4 regions of the Lysinibacillus sp. RC46 genome follow, and region 1 is predicted to be linked to each of the others. Evidence: riboswitches for the same ligand, from Rfam matches in the RefSeq annotation. Region 1 holds a riboswitch; each other region holds the start of a gene.
What was found. A riboswitch is a leader RNA that binds a small molecule or an ion and turns the genes downstream of it on or off. The one in region 1 is predicted to bind cobalamin.
Positions count from the first base shown of each region.

Region 2: another riboswitch for cobalamin. It lies ahead of nikA (nickel ABC transporter substrate-binding protein); the one in region 1 lies ahead of ABH966_RS11780 (ribonucleoside-diphosphate reductase subunit alpha).
Region 3: another riboswitch for cobalamin. It lies ahead of ABH966_RS19460 (energy-coupling factor ABC transporter permease); the one in region 1 lies ahead of ABH966_RS11780 (ribonucleoside-diphosphate reductase subunit alpha).
Region 4: another riboswitch for cobalamin. It lies ahead of ABH966_RS12655 (hypothetical protein); the one in region 1 lies ahead of ABH966_RS11780 (ribonucleoside-diphosphate reductase subunit alpha).

Region 1 covers NZ_JBGCCF010000011.1:35,999-40,216, reverse strand. The annotation lists gene ABH966_RS11785 (ribonucleotide-diphosphate reductase subunit beta) at 1-442, opposite strand, end outside; gene ABH966_RS11780 (ribonucleoside-diphosphate reductase subunit alpha) at 455-2,668, opposite strand; cobalamin riboswitch at 2,831-3,018, opposite strand; gene ABH966_RS11775 (hypothetical protein) at 3,129-3,812, opposite strand; gene ABH966_RS11770 (ECF transporter S component) at 3,809-4,218, opposite strand, start outside.
Region 2 covers NZ_JBGCCF010000004.1:16,136-20,353, reverse strand. The annotation lists gene nikB (nickel ABC transporter permease) at 1-776, opposite strand, end outside; gene nikA (nickel ABC transporter substrate-binding protein) at 848-2,461, opposite strand; cobalamin riboswitch at 2,612-2,805, opposite strand; gene ABH966_RS04910 (hypothetical protein) at 2,971-3,270, opposite strand; gene ABH966_RS04905 (alpha/beta fold hydrolase) at 3,655-4,218, opposite strand, start outside.
Region 3 covers NZ_JBGCCF010000024.1:29,028-33,245, reverse strand. The annotation lists gene ABH966_RS19475 (energy-coupling factor ABC transporter ATP-binding protein) at 1-318, opposite strand, end outside; gene cbiQ (cobalt ECF transporter T component CbiQ) at 318-1,088, opposite strand; gene ABH966_RS19465 (energy-coupling factor ABC transporter substrate-binding protein) at 1,094-1,366, opposite strand; gene ABH966_RS19460 (energy-coupling factor ABC transporter permease) at 1,368-2,114, opposite strand; cobalamin riboswitch at 2,254-2,438, opposite strand; cobalamin riboswitch at 2,668-2,850, shown strand; gene ABH966_RS19455 ((2Fe-2S) ferredoxin domain-containing protein) at 2,989-3,360, shown strand; gene cobJ (precorrin-3B C(17)-methyltransferase) at 3,365-4,218, shown strand, end outside.
Region 4 covers NZ_JBGCCF010000012.1:41,210-45,427, forward strand. The annotation lists cobalamin riboswitch at 1-32, opposite strand, end outside; gene ABH966_RS12640 (hypothetical protein) at 217-660, opposite strand; gene ABH966_RS12645 (YjcZ family sporulation protein) at 767-886, shown strand; gene ABH966_RS12650 (hypothetical protein) at 1,306-1,431, opposite strand; gene ABH966_RS12655 (hypothetical protein) at 1,513-2,391, opposite strand; cobalamin riboswitch at 2,468-2,682, opposite strand; gene ABH966_RS12660 (amidase family protein) at 2,777-4,218, opposite strand, start outside.

The DNA of each region.
Region 1 (4,218 bases):
CTGTACGCCAAAAATCAAATGTACGATCCTGCTCGTCTTTGTTGACAATACTTGATAGCACGTAGGAATAAGAGTGATTATGGATTACCTCTTGTTGCGCTAAAATAATCATTAGTGCATTTAAACTTGAATCTGTTAAATAATCCGCTACTTTCCCCGCAAAATCGGTTTGTACACTATCTAATAGTGCTAGCAAGCCAATGATTTTTAAAAAGGATTCCTGTTCATCTGCTGATAGCTGTGGAAACTGTTTGACATCATTGCTCATATTAATTTCAAACGGTGTCCAGAAGTTCCCTAGCATTTTTTTATACTTAGGATATGCCCAGCTAAAACGCACATCATCCCAGTTCAAAATGTTAGAAGAACGTCCGTTGACAATTCCTGTTGAACGGTTCGGTGCATCTTTATCCATAATTTGTCGTTTTGTAATAGTTGTCATTGTTATTTCCTCCTAGCTCGCGCAAGACTCACATTCTAGCAATTCTACAGATGTTGAGCGCACATAATAAGTCGTTTTTACACCGCTCGCCCAAGCATTCATATGCAATGCTAGTAAATCTTTCGCCTTAATCGTATTTTGAACGTATAAATTAAGTGAAATGCCTTGGTCGATATGACGTGCTCGTGCAGCATTTTGCTTGATTGTCCAATTTTGATCGATGAAATAAGCAGATTTATAATACCAAGTTGTCACAGGTGATAGATCAGGTACTGTTACTGGAATTTTGTAATCCTTCTTCTCTTCTGAATAACTCTTTTGGAAGATCGGATCAATCGTAGCCGTACTGCCTGCTAAAATAGATGTTGATGAGTTCGGTGCAACTGCCATTACATAGCCGTTACGCATACCTTTCTCAGCAACCGCGGCGCGTAATGCATTCCATTTATGACTGTCATAGCCACGTTTGTCAAAATACGCACCCGTATGCCAATCTGAGCCTTCAAATAATGGATAAGCTCCTTTTTCACATGCCAAATCGTTAGAAGCACGAATCGTTAAATATGCAATTTCTTCATATAGCTTGTCCGCAAACTCTACAGCTTCCTCAGACTCCCATTGAATTTCTTTCAAAGCTAATAAATGGTGCCAGCCAAACGTTCCAAGTCCAATACCACGGTAGCGTAGGTTCGTAATTTCTGCTTGTTTTACTGGAATTGTATTTAAAGCAATAACGTTATCTAACATACGTACTTGAACTGGGATTAATCGTTCTAGAACACCAGCCGGTACTGCTCTACCTAAATTGATAGACGATAAGTTACATACAACGAAATCTCCAGGCTTGCGACGTGTTACGATGACATCATCTTCAAGGGTAATAGACTCAAATTCAGTAGCTGACATATTTTGGAATATTTCTGTACACAGGTTCGAGCTGTAAACCATCCCTTCATGCTTATTCGGATTCATGCGATTGACTTCATCTCGATAGAACATAAACGGCACGCCTGTTTCAAGCTGAGAGCGCATAATACGCTTCATAATATCAATGGCTGGTACAACTTCACGACTTAACAATGGATTGGCGATACATTCCTCATATTTAGTACGGAAAGAGCCGTCACCCTTTTTCTCATCATAGAAATCCTCTAGTGAAAAGCCCATAACTTCTCGCACTTCATGTGGGTCAAATAAATGCCATTCCCCGCGCTCTTCTACCGTTTCCATAAATAAATCCGGTAAGCATAGCCCTGTGAAAATATCATGAGCACGCAAACGCTCATCCCCATTGTTTAAGCGTAAATCTAAAAACGTAAAGACGTCTTTATGCCAAACATCTAAATAGACAGCAATAGCGCCTTGTCGTTGACCAAGCTGATCGACTGAAACCGCCGTATTATTAAGTTGTTTAATCCATGGTAAAACACCACTTGATGCACCTTTAAAGCCTTTAATAGATGAGCCTCGGCTACGAATTTTACCCATATAAACACCAATACCACCGCCGTACTTCGATAATGTTGCGACATCTGTATTCGTGTCATAAATGCTTTGTAAACTATCATCTACTGTATCGATAAAGCAACTTGATAGCTGTCCATGTGTTTTACCTGCATTTGATAATGTTGGTGTGGCAACAGTCATATATAAATTACTCATTGCCCAGTAAGATTCACGTACTTTTTCTAAACGATTTTCTGTTTCATCCTGCATCAGAGTCATCGCAATGACCATCCATCGTTCCTGCGGTAATTCCACCGGTGTTTTCGTGTAATCACGGACTACATAGCGGTCCATTAATGTTTTTAAACCTATATACGTAAACAACTCATCTCGACTTGATTCTAAATAAGAAGCGAGTTCCTGAAGCTCCTGCTCACTATACTTTGTTGTTAAACTTTCATGATACAAACCAACTTCTGTATAGTGTGCTAAATGTTCTGGGAAAACCTTATAAACATCTTTCACTGAGACACCACGACGCATCGCAAATTGGTCATATAATTTTTCTAAATAAATTTGAGCTGCGACAAATGTCCAGTATGGCTCCTCTTCATCAATGAGGCTAAGCGTTTGTAAAATCATCGCATCTGCCCATGCTTCAAATGTGGCATTGTCGTTTTTTCGTAGCCATCGATCCGATAACCTCACAAAACTTTCGAGTTCATCCTCCGTGTAACTTTTCTTGAGCTTAGTCATTTGCTGTTCGATTTGAATTGTCATGTACACATTCTCTCCCTTTCCTTCTCCAGCAACACAAAAAGCGATCACGCAACATCTATCGGTTACGTGATCGCAGTAAAATCGGAAATGGAAATGAAGGATAAGCGCACAAAGAAGTGAACAAATCTCTCGCCTCCACTTCTCAATCCCCGAAGAATGTGTTGCTGTCTTGAACATATCGGCAGGTCTCCTGGCTCATGCTTCCTCCAAATGATCACCTTCCCGTTCTTCACAGTGGCCTACTCATCATTTGTCAGCACTTACAGTTGCGGGGACAGCTTCGGCCTAAGATGACTCTTTTTCCGAATTCCCTTTTAAACCATATTGGTACCGTTCGTCCAAAATACTATATATTGTGTTTTAACTCCTAAACAAATCTAACATATTGTGTTTATTGTTGCAATAGGCGATTTGCCCCTTGCAAGTTATAAAGTGCTACATTTTCTCGAAGCAAGCCCAATTACAATGCAGTTTTACGTAGTTTTTCAAAATTTCTAGGAAATTTTTTTTGTGCTAGCTGCTCTTTTTCAGGCTGTATTCCTAGCAAAACTACTGCACATGGACCAGCCGATTTCTCAACATCTAACGAACTTTTGACCTGTTGCTCGCTAAAAAGGCGGGTAAATTCTGCTTGTAGACCTTTTGATCCAACTGGCCATACTTGCTGCACAATCCCCTCTTTCCACGCCTGAAAAATAGGTTGGAGCTGTGCGACATCTTCAGGCTGAGCAAGGATTTCATTGCCTACAAGCGGTAATCCATAGGTGTACCAACTAAGCTGTTCATACTTAGTTGCTGTGTGTTTTTGCTGTTCACCTAGCATCGTTATAGATAATCCTGATTGTAGAGTCGGCATATTGGACTCTGTACTACCGTCTATCGGTGGACAATTAAGCCCCGCCTCATCAAAAACCTGCTGAATGCCTGCAACATAACGAGACCATGCAGCATCTCCTGAAAAATTAGCGAGTAAAATATGGTTTGGTAAAGCATTTGCAGCAAGCTGCTCTAAAAAAGTAACACGCGCCGTGAAGTATGCCGTTAGTTTGTCTGGAGCAGACACAACATCTTGTGGTTTTTCGCCAATGGCTGCGGCATTATCTGTTGTAGCAAACAGCTCACCTATTTTTATTGCATTTCTCAATGTACTCGACCTTCCTTACGCACAAACACCTTTGACAGAATTGGCATCACAATTGCAACGATCACCAGATTTACGAGTGTTGCCAATGGAAGACTAGTCAGTGACGCCCAGTAAAATGCCGGACTAATGATAAAGTAAAATGGTAAAGGTGCCACAACACCATTTAAAATAAGTGCCACGGGCCATTTCCAGAAATGCATTCCTTTTTTATGCATGACCCCAAAGACCCATACAACAATAAACATTTCTACTGCGATAATAATATGTAGTGGCCCTAGAGGGAAGCCAGTAGTTAAGGCTGAGATAAAATGCCCAATGACTCCCGCAACCCCAGCTAATACTGGAGATAAAAAGACAACGCTCAACATTGCAGGTGCAGAGTCAAGCGCTGCAGTTGAAATAAATG
Region 2 (4,218 bases), on a different contig from region 1:
ACCTGCTCTACAATTACTGCACCACCTAGTAAATTACCAAGCGTCATACCTAACACAGTAGCTAGCGGGATAATAGCATTTCTCAAAACATGGCGTACGAGGATCACAGAGTTTTTTAATCCTCTTAGCTGTGCATATTGAACATACTGCTGTTGTAATTCCTCAATGATGGTTGTACGGATAAACTGAACGATCAGTCCAATTGTTGGTAAAGCTAATGCGAATGCAGGTAAAACCAGATGTGCTAGTGTGCCCTTTCCATTTGTCGGGAAGATCCCTAATTTCAAGCTAAATATATATAACAGTAAAAAACCTAACCAAAATGTTGGAATCGATACACTCATAATAGTCAATAGTCTAATGATTTTATCGATGATGGAATGCTTATATAATGCACTTATGATCCCTAATGGTATACTTAATCCTAAAATTAACACAAATGCAGCAACTGCTAATTCAATGGTAGCGGGTAATTTCGCGAAAAGTTCATGTGCTACTGGTAATTTACTAACAAAAGATGTACCAAAATCTAAATGCAAAACGCCTTTTATCCATAGTAAGTATTGAATAAGAAAAGGTTTGTCTGTTCCAAGTTCTTCACGCAATGCTTGAATGGCTTCTGCTGTTGGTGCAACTCTTGCCAATCTAAGAATGACCTCAGCAGGTTCTACTGGAACGAAACGAATAAATACAAAGGTCAGGATGGATACGCCCAATAGTACAAACGGTAAAGTCAAAATTCTTTTTAAACAAAACATCCATGTCGATTCATACATGCTGTCACTTCCTAATCAATCCTATGATAAAGAGAGAGCTGTCTTTGATAAACATACTCTCTCTTTTACAGTTATTTTTCTTTATCCATTTGTGCAAATGGAATATCATATTCAGATGCACGTGGAGCAAAATCCTTCATATATGGCTGATAAATCACGTTATTTGTTTCGTAAGATATAGGATAGAATAGTGCTTGATCATGGAACATTGTTAAAATATCCGTATAAAGTTGCACTCGCTCTTTTTCATCTGTACCTACTAATAGTTGATGAATGTTATTATCGATTTCTTTGGCATTTGGTAAGCCTAATTTCGCTTCATAGACACCATTAGCGTTTGGTGTAGCTGATTCATTAGCAAAGCTATGTGGATCTGTTGGTGGTCCATTTGTACGCCAGAAATTAATATCAACTTGATCATCCATTAATTTTTGCAGACCTACCATCACATCTGCGCCTTCTAAATTCAATTGTACACCTATTTTTGCTAGTTCACCTTGCATTAGTTCTGCCATAGGTTTTTGAATCGCATCTGTCGCAATGTAGATTAAATCTAATGTTAGTGGCTGTCCGTTTTTAGAGCGAATTTTTTCACCCTTCTGTAGCGTCCATCCCGCTTCATCTAGCAATTGTTGCGCTTTTTTCGGATTATATAAAATTGGCGCTAAATCAATATTGGCATAAGGCACAGCATCCCAAAATAGTGTATTGGCCACTTTTTCAGTACCATGTGTAATACTGTCAACCATCTGTTCCTTATTGATTGCATATTGAATCGCTTGACGTACCTTTAATTCTGCTAACGGTCCTGATTGTGTATTAAACAGTAGTGCTCGCGTAGATAAAGGTTCAGACGTAGCAGTTTTATATTTCCTGCTATCTTTTAAAAACGTATAGTTATCTAAACTAATGATGCCACGACCATATATTAAATCTAATTCTTCATTTTCAAAGGCCAACGAAATAGATTCTGAATCAGGGATAATTTTTACTTTTATTTGTTCTACAAGAGGTTTTTCTCCCCAGTAGTTTTCGTTGCGACTAAATAAAGCATATTCATCCTTTTTGTAATCTGTTAATACCCATGGGCCTGTCCCAATTGGTGCTTTGATTGAATCTTTTGTCGCATCACCATTAGGGAATCCATTATCACCTAAAAAACGGAAAGGTCTTACGAAGGCAAGTTCGTTTAAGACAGGGTAATAGGGTTCATCCAATTGCAAACGAATTGTAAAGTCATCCACTTTCACAACCTCTTTAATATGATTAACCATGCCCATCCAAGAATGCATATCACGATTTGCTAAAACTGCATGAAAGTTACGAATCACATTGTCTGCATTAAAAGCCGTTCCGTCAGAATACTTGACATCTTTTCTTAAATGGAAAACATAAGAAGTTTTGTCCTTTGAGATGTCCCAACTTTCTGCTAGTTTCGGCGTAATTGTTCCGTCATCGTTATATTCAACCAATGATTCATAGACCATCGCTTGTGCTGTCATTTGATTTGGTAAATATGTATGGGGATTTAATGGACCTACATCTAATGGCCATCCAATCGTTATCATTTTTTCGTCAGTCTGTTGTTTCGTTGCTGTCTCTTCCTTTTCAGTGCTTGTACAGCCAGTAAGTAAACTGAACATCATAACAAGCATGAAAGGAAGTAAGTACTTTGTCAATCTCATTTTCTGTCTCCTATCTTTGTTTGTGGTGCACTAAATGAAGAATCTACAGAGTGAAAAAAGGCATAAAAAAAACCTTATTCCAAAAGAATAAGGACAGAATAACTTACTGTGAGTAAGCCCCCATCCATCTCCCTATCTTTCGTAGATCATCAATGAATCTCCTTACAAGCAGGCATTCTGGCTCATGAATCATGATTTTGCTTCACCTTCCCAAGTATTCACTCAGTGGTAATCTAAACAAAACTCCTCATTTACAGCTGCGGGACAGCATGGGATTTACACCCATTTTCCTTTTAATTGAATGAAAGCTTTTCTTCATTCAAACTTGTAATGATTGCTATGAAATTAGTATTAAACATAACATGCTCAAATGTTCACGTCAATTTTATTTTCTGAATATAATAAAAACCTTATAGTAATGACTAACATAATAAGACCAGGAATCTTAGTCCTGGTCTTGTACAACATCGGTTGTGTAAATAAGAAAGTCTTATGGAACAGAAGATAAATCAAAGATGTTGTACACAGGACATGGCAACACCATCTGTGGAGAGCTTTGTAACGCTTCTCTTAAGTACATAAGAACCCCACTGCTTATCTGTGGGAGTAGTCAGAAAGATGTTGCGGATAAAGCCAGGCATCTTTTTTAATGATTCAATGCTCTTGGCTGACTTAAGACAGCTCAAATGATACGCCTGTTCATCAATACTTGCGTTGAAAAGGGGATGAGTAATATCTAGGATTGGCAATTGAATATCATGCTCGAAAACCGCATAAAGAATACGCTTATTTTGATTTACATTCTCCACTTTATCACCACTCTTTTTAACAATTTTTATTGGTGTTCAAGCAACAAATAGATAACCTTTATTTCGGAAATATTTTATCTTTTCCCCAATCTTCTTATAATTAAAGCATTCGTTAGTTGAAGTGCAATAACTTCACCATCTTTTTACAAAGAACGTATCCGATTATTGCTCTAACAAATAAAATATCGGTAGTAAAATCAATCCTAGTAGAAAAAGCACTGGAATCGCGGAAACAATTAAAGAAAAAATTCTCAACTTGCCCTTTTGGCTAAAAAATGCAGCTAGAAATGAGGCTACTATTAAAGAAATGACCACAACGTCCCCAATTTCCGAGGTTCCGTTCACTTCAATTGGTGTAATATTTTTTTGCAATCGCCACGTAGCTCAACATTTAGATACCCAGTTATGAATTTCATTAGCTACTTTTTTAGGGTTATCCCAATGAACCATATGATCAGTTGCTTCCATTGAAACAATGGTGACATTTTCTATATGCTGTTTTAATTTGTTGATTCCAGTTCTTCTAGCGTTTATTAACTCTTTGGGAAGAGTTGCGTGGATAAGAATCAATGGTGATTTTATGTATGGATAAGCTGTTGTAAAACTTTCTCTAAAAAATGCTTTAATAATAGATAATACAGTAAACTTTGAAGTAATAAGTTCATATTTTTCTCTTTTATTAAAAAGTGTTTGAACCATTTGTTCAATTTTTTCATTCCATCGGTCAGTATATTGTTGGTACTCCCCGATTACATCAGCCCAAGTGTCAAAAACCGAGGAATGCTCCATATAATCATTCCACCCATCATATACTTTAGAAAAGGTCATATCTTCTTGGAAATCTGGAAACGTATAGCCACCATCAAGTAAGATAACCCCTTTAATTTTTTTAGGGTACATTTTAGCATAGTGTAAAGCTATATCAGCTCCCCAAGAATGGCCCAAAAT
Region 3 (4,218 bases), on a different contig from region 1:
AAATGCAATATCTTGCTTAACTGTGCCGGAAAAAAGCTGGTTGTCTGCATCCTGAAAAACAATACCAACCTGTTGGCGTAATTCTTTTAATGCTTTTCTACTATAGTTCAGTTCATTGCCACAAAAGGAGATACTTCCAGCGGTAGGCTTCAAAATACCATTTAAATGCTGAAATAACGTTGATTTCCCGGCTCCATTATGACCAAGTAAAGCGATTTTTTTTCCCTTTGGAATTTGAAGTGTAATATCTGTTAAGGCATGAGTTCCATCTGCATAAGCGTAGGATAAATGTGTTAAATCAAAGTATAAATCTGTCATCAGAAAAAACCTCCATAAATGATGAGGAGTATAAAAATAGCAGCAATACCTATCCAATTTTTCGTGTTACAGGGAACATCATCCTGCCAATAGACCATTTCGCCACCACGTGCTTCCATTGCATTGTTTAGCTCACGACTGCGTTGGAACATCTCGACAAATAAAGCTGCAATTAGCATTGATACCGATCGAAGCCACTGCATAGGGGAGCTGTATCCCAGACGAGCCTGTTGGGCAAGATGAATTTTTTGCATACTGTCTAAAAAGATAAAAATAAAACGATACGTTAGCTCTACTAACTCTACAAATAGAGTTGGGAGTCGCCATTGTCGTAAGACGTAACAAATAGATTGGACTGATGTTGTGAGAATTAAAAAATACAAACAGCTAATGCTGCCAAGGACGATGAAAAAAAGCTGCTGCGCTGTTACTAGGCTTGCACTGCTGACAAAAATTGTCCAATTATGAAGAGAAAATGACCAAATGTTTGAAGGAAGCCTGTTTGTCGCTGGCGCGATAGAAATTAAAATGGATACTAAACTTGATAGTAAAAAAAATCCAGGTAGCAACAATAACTTTGCGTAATATTTAGCAGGGATTTTTGCGCCTAAAATGATAAAAGCACTCATCACAATAAATGTAATGAGTGAAATTCGTTCATCTCTCATGATAAGCGACAATAAAAGCAGTCCAAGGGATAACGTCATTTTTTCTAGCGGATGAACAGACGCTAGTTTATTCAAATAAGCATACTTATCAATGAGTAACATAGCGTTTAACCTTCTTTATGTTTGCCGCGCATTAAGCCGATGAAATACCCGATGAAACCAGCACCGATAGCAGCTTGTAGTGCGAATAATAAGCTTTCAATTTCACCACTTGGTGGTTCCCATAAGCTTTCAAACCATGGCTCGTAGCTAGCATCTATTTCACTAATTGCTGCTTCCGCTTCGCCATCAGCCCCTTCGAATTCAGCACCTTTTTGAATAAACAGGGGAACGATTGCTAACAACACAACAATGGCGATGAGCAGTAAGTTTTTTTTCATTTTAGTGAGCCTCCTTTGCAGAGAACACACGTAGAGCTTTTAGTTCACTCACATTGTATTTTTTCAGAAAGTTCATAACGATCACTGTTAAAATTCCTTCACTAACAGCAAGAGGAATTTGTGTTAACGCAAAAATACCAGCAAATTTAGTGAATGAAGCCATAAAGCCTCCGACCTCAGAAGGGAAGGCAAGAGCTAATTGGACAGAAGTGACAATATATGTACCTAAGTCACCAAGCATTGCTGCTAAAAAGACAGCAATGGAAAAGGATAGTCCCAATTTTTGTGAGCCCTTAAATACATAGTAGGCGATAATAGGACCCATAATTGCCATAGAAAAAGTGTTTGCCCCTAATGTTGTAAGCCCACCATGCGCTAACAGTAAAGATTGGAATAATAATACGATTGTCCCGATAACACTCATCGCTAATGGTCCAAAAAGAACTGTTCCAAGTCCAACACCTGTAGGATGCGAGCAACTTCCTGTTACAGAAGGGATTTTTAAGGCAGAAAGTACAAAGGCAAAGGCACCCGAAAGCCCTAATATCATTTTTGTTTCAGGATTTTCATCAATGGTTTTACGAATAGAACGTAATCCTAAAATAATAAATGGAATCGAAATGACCCACCAAAAAATCGCCCATTCGATTGGCAAAAAGCCCTCCATTATATGCATCGCAAATGCACGATTTGGTACGAATAAAAATGCCAATAAAAAATAACTAAGCTTCCAACCTGAAAATTTCAAAAATCTCTCCTCCTTACATTAAAATTTTTAGAAAAAGTATGCGAAAAAAAGCACTTCTCCGATAGTGGAAAAGTGCATAGCTAAAAAAGCAAATAAAATTCTAATCTGCTAAGCCGCACACCCATCCTCGTAGGTTGAAACGATCACATATTTTTCGGCAGGTCTCCTGGCTTTAGTTCAACGTTTTATAGGCCTTCCCATCCTTTGGACAGTGACATTATCTATAAAACTCCCTAATACAGTGGCGGGACCGCGCCGGACTTAAACCGGCTTCCCTTTTAAGCGAAATGCTGAACATTTCACACCGAAAAAAAGATGAAGTTGTGAGATTTCACGACAAAGTGTAACACGAATTTCCATATATATGCTATCCCTTTTGTGAAAAAATTTTAAATTGGGTGTCTATGTCGAAAATTTAGATAAATAGAAAATGGATGTCGCATTTTTCTATGGAATTTTAAAAAAATTGTCACAAATTAAGAAAGAAATATTGAAATTTTAAAAAAATAAGCTATGATAGAAACAGTTTTCAATTACAAAAAAACCATATAATTCATATAAAACATCCATAAGTGCTTGAATATTCAAGATAATAGGGAAATCGGTGAAAGTCCGATACAGCCCCCGCTACTGTAATAGCTGATGAAATCGCGGATGCCACTAGTGAAAACTTAGGAAGGCGCGAAAGTAAAAGGAAGCTTAAGTCAGGAAACCTGCTTATGTGATGATGCAAGCAAACTTTTCGGAGGGAGAAGTTGAAGCGAAAGCGAGTACCAGTATATATTCGTTTTTATTTGGCTTCTACTAAACCTTTACTCTTCGTCTAGAGTAAAGGTTTTTCTTTTTCCTAAAAGCATATGAGGGGAGAACGACTATGACAACTTGGAATTTAGAGGGGATGAAAACACATCTTTTTATTTGCAATGGTAGTAGTTGTATGAAAAAAGATGCTGAGGACATTACACAGGCAATTCGTGATGAAATACAGTTACTGGAGCTTGATAAGGAGATACATACAACAAGGACCCGCTGTAATGGCAGGTGTAAGGATGCTTGTGTTGTCATTGCATATCCTCAGGGCAATTGGTACCGAGTGCCAACGAAGGAGCATGCGAGAGTACTTGTACAAGATTTAAATCATGAAGCGTTACATAATGAGCATGTTTTTACATTGCGTGAAGGTTCGTTGCAGCGTACAGCACAAACAACAGCCATTAAAGGCATTGAAAAGGTGAAAGAGGGGTAACAAAATGGCTCAAAAAGGTAAGATTTTCGTAGTTGGCTTTGGCCCTGGAGACTTTAAACATATTACGACTCGTGCTGTGGAGGCACTACAACAAAGTCATATGATTATAGGCTATAAAACTTATGTTGAACTGATTCAGGATTTAGTTAGTGCAAAGTCGATTATTAGTACTGGTATGACAGAGGAAGTTTCACGTGCGCAAGAAGCGGTGCGTCAAGCAGAGGCTGGAAGTATCGTATCGGTCATTTCCAGTGGGGATGCCGGGGTTTATGGAATGGCAGGATTAGTGTATGAGGTATTAATCGAGCTAGGCTGGACAGAAGCAACTGGTATCGAGGTAGAAATTGTTCCAGGTATTTCAGCTATTAATTCATGTGCCAGTTTACTAGGTGCTCCCATTATGCATGACGCCTGTACCATTAGTTTAAGTGACCACTTAACACCTTGGAATTTAATTGCAAAACGAGTAGAAGCAGCAGCAATGGCGGATTTTGTTATTGCTCTTTATAACCCGAAAAGTGGACGTCGTACGAGACAAATTGTAGAGGCACAACGAATTTTATTGGAATATCGTTCGCCAGATACACCAGTTGGACTTGTGAAAAGCGCGTATCGTGACCGTCAGGAAATAACGATGACTACTTTAGCAGAAATGCTTGAACATGATATCGGCATGTTAACAACGGTTATTATCGGGAATTCAACAACATTCTTCTACGACAATAAAATGATTACGCCACGTGGTTATCAGCGTAAATATACACTTGGTGAGGAAAAACAACCGTTACGACCACATCAACGACTTAAAGAAGAAAATGAACCATGGGCGATGAATCAAGAAACAGGAGCAGCACGTAA
Region 4 (4,218 bases), on a different contig from region 1:
ACGCAATTTACACCTATTAATCCACGCTATTCAGTTGTCAAAGGAATCTAGTATTCCTATTAGATTATTAAAATACTCCACATTCCTGTTGAATTATTAAAATTAATTGTAAAGGTGTGTGGATTGAAAGTCAATTAATGTTAGTTTAAAAGTAAATTTTTCTTTTTTCTTCATATTTTTGCAAATAAAAAAAGAGGGAGATTATCCCCTCTATAGTCAGTATGTTTCCATTCTCCGAACACCAGCCATATTACCTTGACCACGTTTATATGATTTAGACGGTATAATTGCTGAAATTCTCATATTAACATCACCTTTTAATAATTCTTGATATACGTCTTTAAATGTATCTCTACTGAAATATAAATACCACGAATCTGAATATCCTCCGTCAATAGGTGTTAATTCTCCGCAAAAGAAATCCTTTTCATTAGTGTATCCGTAATTATAATAACTACATAACTTAGCAGTTCCATTTAAGTAGAAATCTTTATCTAAATTATTTGCTAAATCATATTGAACTTCTTTACCTGTTAAGTCAAGCAAATACCTATCAATAAATTTCTCATCTTCACTTGGTTCGACATATTCAGTAGCATACTGCTTGCCAGGATCAACATCTATTATTTTTTCTTGATAGTGTATACCTATTTTTAACATATTTATTTTTAAACATTTTTCTAACGCATCCTAAGATAAATACCGCAATCCCTTTTGAAAACTATACATATTATAGATTATAGATTATAGAAAGGAGGGATATTGTATGGAATACTGCGGAGAATTTCGCGAAGAGCGTCGCGAACGAAACCCATTCGCTTTTGTCGTTGTTCTGTTCATTCTTCTAATTATTGTCGGCGCTACTTTCATGAATAGAGGTTATTAATACCCTATATCTCCTAAAATGCTCATAACTATTGTAAGGTAATACTAATTTAACCTTACACCTCCAAATCTTTACTAAGGGTCACTATCCTCCGGGTGATCCTTTTAAATTCTCCTCTTTCAATTTCATACTCAACCGCCTAAGGCATAATAAAAAGCCACACCTTGTTAGATGTGACCTTTATGTATTTATAATTATATGCGAATATATACCTTACCATCTAAATCTACAGTCACTGATGTAATATTTAACGATTTTCCGTCTACAAATATATTCCTTGTTTGAATGATTTATTGAATTGTTTCATATTGTAATTAATATTCTTTACTATTATAGACTAATATATGTTCCATCTAGTCACCTCCCATATACCAATAATTGTAATACATTACACTTAACTAATCAGTAATAGGATTTTGCTATGCATACCACTTATTCGCCTTCATTCCCTGTACGGATAATGCTCCTGCAATAACTAGATTATCGTGATTTTTTTCTGTATTTCCTCGCTTATTACCTAACTTTCCATGTGTCTCTTCAAACATTTGCATCTGCTGTAAAGTCTGAATAACATAATATATTCCAGTTCTTATTAGTTTTTAACTCGGATTGTAGATACTCTTTTATTATTTCGTTATCCTCTTTCTCATTTTCACAGGTGTTAGGTGCTCCCACTCTTTATATAGTTGCTTTTTCGAAAGTATCTTCCAAGGATTAAACATCGTTTGTCCATGCTTATTAAAATATAGTTCTTCACCAATATGATAAGCTGCATGTTGAATAATACCATTTTCATCCTTCCAAATCACAATGTCGCCTTGTTGTATCCCTTCACCTAGGACCTCTTCATAGTTATACTGACTTAATTTTTCAAGAAATGTTTTTTGATATATCCATTCATAAATAAACCACTTTTGTTTCCCTTTTGAAATTGCAAACAAAACCGCTGCTAAACAATTTGCACCTTGACGATGCCCAAAAGTATTAGCAAATTGCTGTAGAAAACTAGGTAATGATTTTGGAGGTTCCTCACATTCTCCCTTATCCCACCATTCATAAACCATTGTTGTAAGTAACTGTTCTTTAAATGATTCGTCAAGACCTTCCCACATTGAACGCTGTATGATAACGTGCCCATTCTGTACATAACTCGAAGGTACTTTTTCTATCTCCTTTATAAATTTAACGGGGAGTACAAGCCCTCTTTCACATTGCACTTGAAAACTTAAAATCAATTGTTGGTCCTCTTTCGATTTGCTCTCAATCCATTCTTTTTCAGCAATAATTACATATTGTGCGTTCTTTATATTCCAGTATTCATAACTATTAACATAATTTAAATGCTGATATGTGCTGTGAGTATAAAACTCATCTATGGGCATTAACAATACATCTGTAAAGTCAATTTCATTAAGATGTTCTTCTGATAGAAAAAATAAATCTCTTTCAGGGACATAACTTTTCATCCATGACAGTAAGACTTTTTTTGTCGGTTTAATTATCATTATGTATTTCCCCCAACTTGAATTTTTTGGTTATTGTTTGAATAACTCTACTTGAACTTCTTCTATAACATGCCAAGGCCATTCAGAATCACTGGCTTTTGGGTCACTCACTTTCAACGCAAAAAAAGAACGACCAACAAACGAATTGAAACGTTGTTGATCGAGTTTATTAAAAGAATGAAACGTTTTTTATACTTTATGAATTTACAGGTGCGGGACAGTGTCGGATTTGCACCGACTTCCCTTTTCAGTAAATTGCACGCAATTTACACCTATTACTCTACGCTATTCAGTTGTCAAGAAACTGGAAAATACTAGATTTCTTTCCGTTAATAGTAAAGTACAGTATTTTTAAAGTCAATTGAGGCAATTAGATATTTTAAAACTACTCACTCAACTTCGGTGATTTTCGTAGTTTAGTTGCTTGTTCGAATGAAAATGCAAGTTTTATTAGAACATCTTCACTAAATGCAGTTCCTGCGAATGTTATGCCAAACGGTCTCCCAGTTTTCATATACCCTGCTGGGACGGCAATAGACGGATAACCAGCTTTTGCACTAATTGTCGAACCTATATATGATGGAAAGATAATCGCATCCAATTCATATTTTTTTAATGTATAATCGATTCCTTGTTCTTGAGAAAAATACAAATCCTCTAGTTTTGCATTTAAATAGTCAGAGTCTCTTAATGTGTTCGATAGTTTCTCTCTCAATTCCAATTTATCCTGACCATATTTTAACGACTTTCCTTTTGAACGTTTATTAAATTGAATTAACTCAGAGATAGAATGCACAGGCATGTGGGAAGGTAGATTTACAAGGAAATTATTTAAACTATGCTTTAATTCGTATTGTGGTACTCCCCATTTCCAGTCTCTATGAAAAGAAGGGATTTCGATGCCTTCAATAATATCGGCTCCTTGATCTCTTAAAACCTGAATTGCATTATTAAAAAGTGTTTCATCATATTCCTCTGAGTCATAATAAGCTTTTGAGGCATTATTATAAACACCAATTCTAGCGCCATTTAATCCTGTGGCCTCTAAAAAAGGGGTGTAATCCTTATATAACCTTCTTTCACTTTTATATGTAGCGACGTCGTCTTGATCTACTCCTGTTAACACGCCCAATAAAATAGCTGCATCTGTTACTGTTCTAGCCATTGGCCCTGCTGTGTCTTGAGAGTATGTAAACGGAATAATGCCCTGTCGACTAATGAGCCCAACAGTCGGTTTTATGCCAACTACTGAATTTGTAATAGCTGGACTTAAAATCGAGGCGTCTGTCTCAGTTCCAATTGATAAAACTGAAAAGTTCGATGCAACTGCTACCGCTGACCCTGAGCTAGATCCTCCCACATAAAGTTCTGGATCGCCATAAGGATTTAGTGTTTGGCCACCTCGAGAACTATAACCCGCCCACATCGTACTCGACATAGCGTTTGCTAATTCAGTCATATTTGCTTTCCCTAAAATAACAGCCCCTGCTTCACGAAGCTTTTTTACTAGAAATGCATCCTGCTTAGCTAAATAATTTTCCAATGCTATTACGCCTGCACTAGTGTGCATAAAATCTTTCGTTTCGATATTATCTTTTAAAACTACCGGAATTCCGTGTAAAGGCCCTCTAGCCCCTTTTGTTAGTCTTTCCTCATCTAATGCTTCAGCAATAAATATCGCTTCAGGATTAATTTCAAGCATAGAATTAATTTTCTGTCCGCCTTGATCATACTTAGCAATTCTGTGCAAATAATACATAGTTAATTCTTTTGATGTTATATCACCTTGTACCATAGCTGTTTGAATATCGATTACTGACAATTCTT